One region of the Streptomyces sp. NPDC053432 genome, then DNA from elsewhere that is predicted to be linked to it. Evidence: riboswitches for the same ligand, from Rfam matches in the RefSeq annotation. Region 1 holds a riboswitch; the other holds the start of a gene.
What was found. A riboswitch is a leader RNA that binds a small molecule or an ion and turns the genes downstream of it on or off. The one in region 1 is predicted to bind S-adenosylmethionine.
Positions count from the first base shown of each region.

Region 2: linked by a shared signal. The riboswitch ahead of thrC (threonine synthase) and the one ahead of ACZ6Y1_RS15830 (aminotransferase class V-fold PLP-dependent enzyme) in region 1 are both predicted to bind S-adenosylmethionine.

Region 1 covers NZ_JBVJKF010000008.1:137,415-140,812, forward strand. The annotation lists gene ACZ6Y1_RS15830 (aminotransferase class V-fold PLP-dependent enzyme) at 823-2,205, opposite strand; SAM riboswitch class IV at 2,439-2,555, opposite strand; gene trpD (anthranilate phosphoribosyltransferase) at 2,675-3,398, opposite strand, start outside.
Region 2 covers NZ_JBVJKF010000022.1:36,957-40,354, reverse strand. The annotation lists gene ACZ6Y1_RS29470 (alpha,alpha-trehalose-phosphate synthase (UDP-forming)) at 1-550, opposite strand, end outside; gene ACZ6Y1_RS29465 (glucosyl-3-phosphoglycerate synthase) at 597-1,547, opposite strand; SAM riboswitch class I at 1,733-1,885, shown strand; gene thrC (threonine synthase) at 1,903-3,177, shown strand; gene ACZ6Y1_RS29455 (MoaD/ThiS family protein) at 3,214-3,398, shown strand, end outside.

The sequences.
Region 1 (3,398 bases):
GGTACCGGGTCGGCTGCTGCCCCCTGCCCCTGCGGCGCCGCTGCACGGGGCTCCGCCCCGGACCCCGCTCCTCAAACGCCGGAGGGGCTGGATTTCCCCGGCCGGGGGCTTCGGAGGGCTGCTTGGTCCGCGGGGTCACTCCGGGGCGACTCCTCGTCGTCGCGCCTGCGGCCGCGGCAAGACCGCTGAACGAGGCTGCGCGCTCCTCCTGCGGGGACGCCCCTGCGCGCCCCCACTCCCCCCACACCTGCCACCACCCGCCCCGGGCCAGGGGGCACGCCACCACCCGCCCTGGACCGGGGGCGGAGGGGCTCACCTGCCAGCACCATGCTTGGGCCGGGGGCGGAGGGGCTCACCTGTCGGCACCCCGCCCCGGACCGGGGATGGAGGGGCACACCTGGCAGCACCGCTTGGGCCGGGCTGGAGGGGTCCTGCCAGCACGCACCCCTGGGGCCGGGGTTCGGGGTTCACCTGACACCGCCTCCTGGGCCGGGGTGGAGTGGGCGGGGTGGGGACCCGCAGGAGGGTCCCCGCAGGAGGAGCGCGCAACCACCCTCCACCGTGTGCGGTGCCCGCAGGCGCGACGACGAGGAGTCACTCCGGAGGGGCACCGCCCCGACCACTCCGCCCCGGCCCAGGGACACCCCCCAGCCCCGCCGGCGATTGAGGCGCGGGGTCCGGGGCGGAGCCCCGGCAACGGCGCCGCACCCGCCAACGGCGCCGCACCGGCAGACGCCGGGTCAGAGGGGCGGCAACGGCTCCCCCGGGTGGGGCCGGCGGGCCGTGGGGATCGGATCCCAGTAGCTCATGAGCCGAACGATGTCAGACGGCGGGAACGCAGCGGCCCTCCTCGGTGCGGTACTGCCACTTGGCGCCGTCGGCGACCAGTTCCTTCACCGCCCCGATGAAGCGGTCCACGTGCTCGTCGGGGGTACCCGCGCCGAAGCTCACGCGGATGGCGTTGAGGGACCGCTCCCCCGGCGCCGCCTCCGGCGCTCCGCACTCGCCCTGGGCCTGGGGCTCGCTGCCCAGCAGGGTGCGGACCAGCGGGTGGGCGCAGAAGAGGCCGTCGCGGACACCGATGCCGTATTCGGCCGACAGGGCCGCGGCGAAGTGGGAGCTGTTCCAGCCGTCCACGACGAAGGAGATGACGCCGACGCGCGGGGCGTCGTCCCCGAAGAGGGACAGGACGCGGACGGCCGGGACGTCGGCCAGGCCCTCACGGACCTTCGCGATGAGGTGCCGCTCGCGGGCGACCAGGGCGTCGAAGCCCGCCTCGGTCAGGGCCCGGCAGGCGGAGGCGATGGAGTAGACGCCGATGACGTTCGGGGAGCCGGCCTCGTGGCGGGCGGCCGTGGTGTGCCATTCCACGTCCACGCCGCCGTCCTCGCGCCGGGCCACCTTCCGCGAGGCACCGCCGCCCGCGAGGTACGGGTCGGCCTCCTGGAGCCAGTCCGCGCGGCCGGCGAGCACGCCCGAGCCGAACGGCGCGTACAGCTTGTGGCCGGAGAAGGCGACCCAGTCCACGCCGAGGTCCTGGACCGAGACGGGGTGGTGCGGGGCCAGCTGGGCGGCGTCCAGGACAATCCGCGCGCCGTGGGCGTGCGCGGCGGCGGTGAGCTCCTTCACCGGCCACAGCTCGCCGGTGACGTTGGAGGCTCCGGTGACGCAGACCAGGGCGGGACCGTAAGGGTCGCGGTCGGCCAGTGCCCGCTCCAGGGTGGCGACGGCCTCGTCCGGGGTGCGGGGGGTGTTGAGGTAGGTGACCTGCGCGTTCGTCCACGGCAGCAGCGAGGCGTGGTGTTCGGTCTCGAAGACGAACACCTGGCAGCCGGCGGGGAGGACCGCCGCGAGCAGGTTCAGCGAGTCGGTGGTGGAGCGGGTGAAGACGACCTGGTCGGAGGGGCGGCAGTCGAGGAACTCGGCGACCGTGGCCCGGCTCTGCTCGAAGAGGTCGGTGGAGAGCTGCGAGAGGTAGCCCGCGCCGCGGTGGACGCTGCCGTAGTAGGGGGCGTACGCGGCGACGTCGTCCCAGACCCGCTGGAGGGCGGGGGCGCTGGCCGCGTAGTCGAGGGCCGCGTAGGTGACCTCGCCGCCGGTGACGAGCGGGACGGTGACGTCGCGGCCGAGGACCGCGAGCGGCTCGGCACAGGCGGGGTCGACGGTGGCGGTGGCGGTGGCGGCGGTGTTCAGGGTCGCGGACATGGCGGTATCTCCCGGCAGGCAGGGCGGAATGGCTTCGGTGTGCCCGTACGCGGGTACGGCGGCGCTGCGGCCGTCCGGGGTACGGGAGAGACCTCGGAGGGGAAGGCGGGCCGCACGCGGGTACGCGGGAAGGACCCTGGTCCGAGGGTTGAAGAAGGGGCGGAGTCGCCCTATCGCATTCGCTTGCTCACGGAAAAAGCTCCTCGAGTAGACCAGGACCCCTGGTGTCGAGGGATCCGCGCTTGCCGTAGGCCTTGCTGCCTACGACCTGGTCATCACCCGGGGCACCCCGCCACGGAAGGAGGGTTGCCGGACAGCAAGCCGGGGCCTAAACGCTGTCACTCGTGACCTGATCCGCATCCTGCCACAAGATCGACCGAACGCAAGACCCCGGTCCGCATGCTGGACCGGGGTCGTCGCTTTCACGCCGTTCTCGCACGGCCCGCCGAGAGGCTCCGGGCGCCGGGCGTCACGCGTTGGTGGCCGTCACCCACCGCTCCAGGGCGGCCCGCGCCGAACCCGAGTCGATCGACTCGGCCGCGCGGGTGATGCCGGCCGCGATCTCCTCCTCCAGCGTGCCGGTGCCGGGGTCGAGGGCGACCAGGGCCGCCGCCGAGTTCAGCAGCACCGCGTCGCGGACCGGGCCGGTCTCGCCGGCCAGCAGGCGGCGGGCCACGTCCGCGTTGTACGAGGGGTCCCCGCCGGCCAGCGCGGACACGTCGACCAGGCCGATGCCGACGTCGCGCGGGTCGAAGGACTGCTCGTCGACCTTGCCGTCGCGGACCCACCAGACGCGCGAGGTGGCCGTGGTGGTCAGTTCGTCGAGCCCGTCGTCACCGCGGAAGACCAGCGCGGACGAACCCCGGTCGGCCAGCACGCCCGCCACGATCGGGGCGACCCTGGCGTCGGCCACACCGGTGGCCTGGGCCCGTACGCGGGCCGGATTGGTCAGCGGGCCCAGGAAGTTGAAGGTGGTGCGGATGCCCAGTTCCTTGCGGGCCGCCGCCACGTGCCGCAGGGCCGGGTGGAACTTGACCGCGAAGCAGAAGGTGATGCCGGCCTCCTCCGCGACCTCCACGACCCGCTCCGGGGTGAGGTTGAGGTTGACGCCGAGCTTCTCCAGCACGTCCGAGGAACCGCTCGCGGAGGAGGCGGCCCGGTTGCCGTGCTTGACGACCTTCGCGCCGGTTCCG
Region 2 (3,398 bases), on a different contig from region 1:
CCTCCGGCAGCATGTCCAGGTACTCCGGCGAGGCCCACGGCGTGTGCGTGAAGTGTGCGATGCGCAGATCGGGGCGCAGTTCCCGCAGCTGCCCGGGGACCAGGGCCAGGTGGTAGTCCTGGACCAGGACGCACGCATCCTCGGCGGCCTCCTCGGCCAGGGCGGCCGCGAACGTGTGGTTGTAGGAGCGGTAGGAGTCCCACCGGCGGCGGAACTCCGCGTCGAAGACCGGCTCGCGCGGCACGTCGTACAGGTGGTGGTGGGTGAACCACAGCACCGAGTTCGCGATGCCGTTGTACGCGTCGTCGTAGACGGTGGGGGAGATCTCCAGCATGCGGACGCCGGGCTCGCAGACCCCCCGGCGGACCGCCTCCCTGTCCGCCTCCGACAGGGCCGCGCAGATCCACAGGGCCTCCCGCTGCTCCGCGAGGGCCGCGGAGAGGCCGGAGACGAGGCCGCCCCCGCCGCGCCGGGCGCTGAGCGTGCCGTCGGCGGCGAGGTCGTAGGAGAGCGGGCCGCGGTTCGCCGCGACGAGTACCTGAGAAGCCATGCGGCGAACCTAGCCCCGGCAGGTCCCCCTCAAACCATGCGAAACCTCACGCCACGCGGCGCAGGGCGTACTCCTTGACGCCGAGCATCGGCGGCCGTTCCTCCGTGTCCACCGGGTGGGTGTGCGGTACGAACCCCTCCGGTCCGCGCTCGAACTGCGTCAGCTCGGGACGTACGAGGTGCCCGCGCGACAGCCGCACCAGGGCCGTGCGGTAGATCGCCGCGGCCATTCGGCCCAGCGCCTGCCCGTCCTGGTGGCGGTGCACCCGTACGCCCACGTCCACCTGGGCCAGCGCGTCCAGCCCGACCGTGTGCAGCGCGTCCACCAGCAGCCCCAGCTCGACGCCGTACCCGACGGGGAAGGGGAGGCGTTCCAGCAGGGAGCGGCGCACGGCGTACTCGCCGCCCAGCGGCTGGACGAAACCGGCCAGCTGTGGCCAGTGGAGGTTGAGGAGGGGGCGGGCGACGAGTTCGGTGACCCGGCCGCCCTGGCCCGGCGCGTCCCCGAGCGGGCGGTCGTACATGGCCTTGACGAACTGCACGTCCGGTTCGGTCAGCAGCGGCCCGACGATGCCGGAGACGAAGGAGGCCGAGAAGTCCCGCAGGTCGGCGTCGACGAAGCAGACGATGTCGCCGGTGGTCGCCAGCAGCGAGCGCCACAGCACCTCGCCCTTGCCGGGCAGCGCCGGGATCCGCGGCAGCACGTCGTCGCGGTGCACCACCCGGGCGCCGGCCTTCGCCGCGACCTCGGCCGTCCGGTCGGTGGAGCCCGAGTCGATCACCACCAGATCGTCGACCAGCGGGACCGGCAGTCCCTCGATCAGCTCCCGCCGGATCGTCTCCACGATCGCCCCGACCGTCGGCTCCTCGTCGAGCGCGGGCAGGACCACGCTGACCGTGGTGCCCGTCGCCCGTTTCCGGTCGAGCAGCTGGTCGAGCGGTCGGTCGGCGGCTGACCAGGAGCGGTCTGCCAGCCAGCGCTCCACCTCTTCCAGCACCCTCAGCACTCCCTGCGTTTCGGCGTTATGGTGCGATATGTGATCCATCTCGCGGTTCGGACAGCAGTCTCAGCCGCCCGGACCTTCGGTTACAGTCTTGAACAACGCGAAGGACCGCCGCATGCCGGGGGTCCCCGCGGACAAACGCACCGGCGCGCCACAGAGCGCGTGTGCCGGTGCCATACCGCTCATCCAGAGGGGCAGAGGGACACGGCCCGTTGAAGCCCCGGCAACCCTCCAGTCGGTTCTCGCGATGCGACACGCATCCCGCGGGGTCCCCGGCTAGGGAAGGTGCCAATTCCGTCTCATGGCGAAGTGCGCCATGGGGAAGATGAGGAGAAAGGGCCTCGCCATCATGGCTGCACAGACTGTCGCCACCTCTGTTGACCTCGGACCCGCCAACGGTCTCTCCTGTCGCGAGTGCGGCACCCGCTTCGAGCTCGGCCCCATCTTCGCGTGCGTCGAGTGCTTCGGACCGCTGGAAGTCGCCTACGACCTGCCCACCGGCGACCCCGAGGCCCTGCGCGCCGCGATCGAGGCCGGTCCCAACAACATCTGGCGCTACGCCCCGCTGCTGCCCGTCCCCGCGGACGTGGCCTCCAAGCCGAGCCTGAACCCCGGCTTCACCAAGCTCGTTGACGCGGCCAACCTGGCCAAGCAGCTCGGCGTCACCGGCAAGCTCTACGTCAAGGACGACTCCGGCAACCCGACGCACTCCTTCAAGGACCGCGTCGTGGCCATCGCCGTCGAGGCGGCCCGCGCGTTCGGTTTCACCACGCTCTCCTGCTCCTCCACCGGCAACCTGGCCGGCGCCGTCGGCGCCGCGGCAGCCCGCGCCGGTTTCCGGTCCTGCGTGTTCATCCCGCACGACCTGGAGCAGGGCAAGGTCGTCATGGCCGGTGTCTACGGCGGCGACCTGGTCGGCATCGAGGGCAACTACGACGACGTCAACCGCTTCTGCTCCGAGCTCATCGGCGACCCGCTGGGCGAGGGCTGGGGCTTCGTCAACGTCAACCTGCGCCCGTACTACGGCGAGGGCTCCAAGACCCTGGCGTACGAGATCTGCGAGCAGCTCGGCTGGCAGCTGCCGGACCAGATCGTCATCCCGATCGCGTCCGGCTCCCAGCTGACGAAGATCGACAAGGGTCTGCAGGAGCTCATCAAGCTCGGCCTCGTCGAGGACAAGCCGTACAAGATCTTCGGAGCCCAGGCCGAGGGCTGTTCCCCGGTGTCCGCCGCCTTCAAGGCCGGTCACGACGTGGTCCGCCCGCAGAAGCCGAACACCATCGCCAAGTCCCTGGCGATCGGCAACCCGGCCGACGGCCCGTACGTCCTGGACATCGCCCGCCGCACCGGCGGTGCGGTCGAGGACGTCAACGACGAGCAGGTCGTCGAGGCCATCAAGATCCTCGCGCAGTCCGAGGGCATCTTCGCCGAGACCGCGGGCGGTGTGACCGTCGGCGTCACGAAGAAGCTCATCGAGAACGGGCTGCTCGACCCGTCGCTGACCACCGTGATCCTGAACACCGGTGACGGCCTCAAGACCCTGGAGGCGGTGGCCGCCGACAGCGGCCAGACCGCCACCATCCGCCCGAGCCTGGACGCGTTCCGCGCCGCCGGCCTGGCCTGACCACTCCCTACGCACTACCGGAAAGGCAGTAGCGCCATGAGCGTCAACGTCCGCATCCCCACCATCCTGCGCACCTACACCGCCGGCGCCGCCGAGGTGACGGCCGAGGGCGCGACCCTCGCCGAGGTCATCGAGTCGCTGGAGAAGAACCACCCCGGCATCGCCGCGCGCGTCCTGGACGACCAGGGCAAGCTCCGCCGTTTCGTGAACGTCTACGTGAA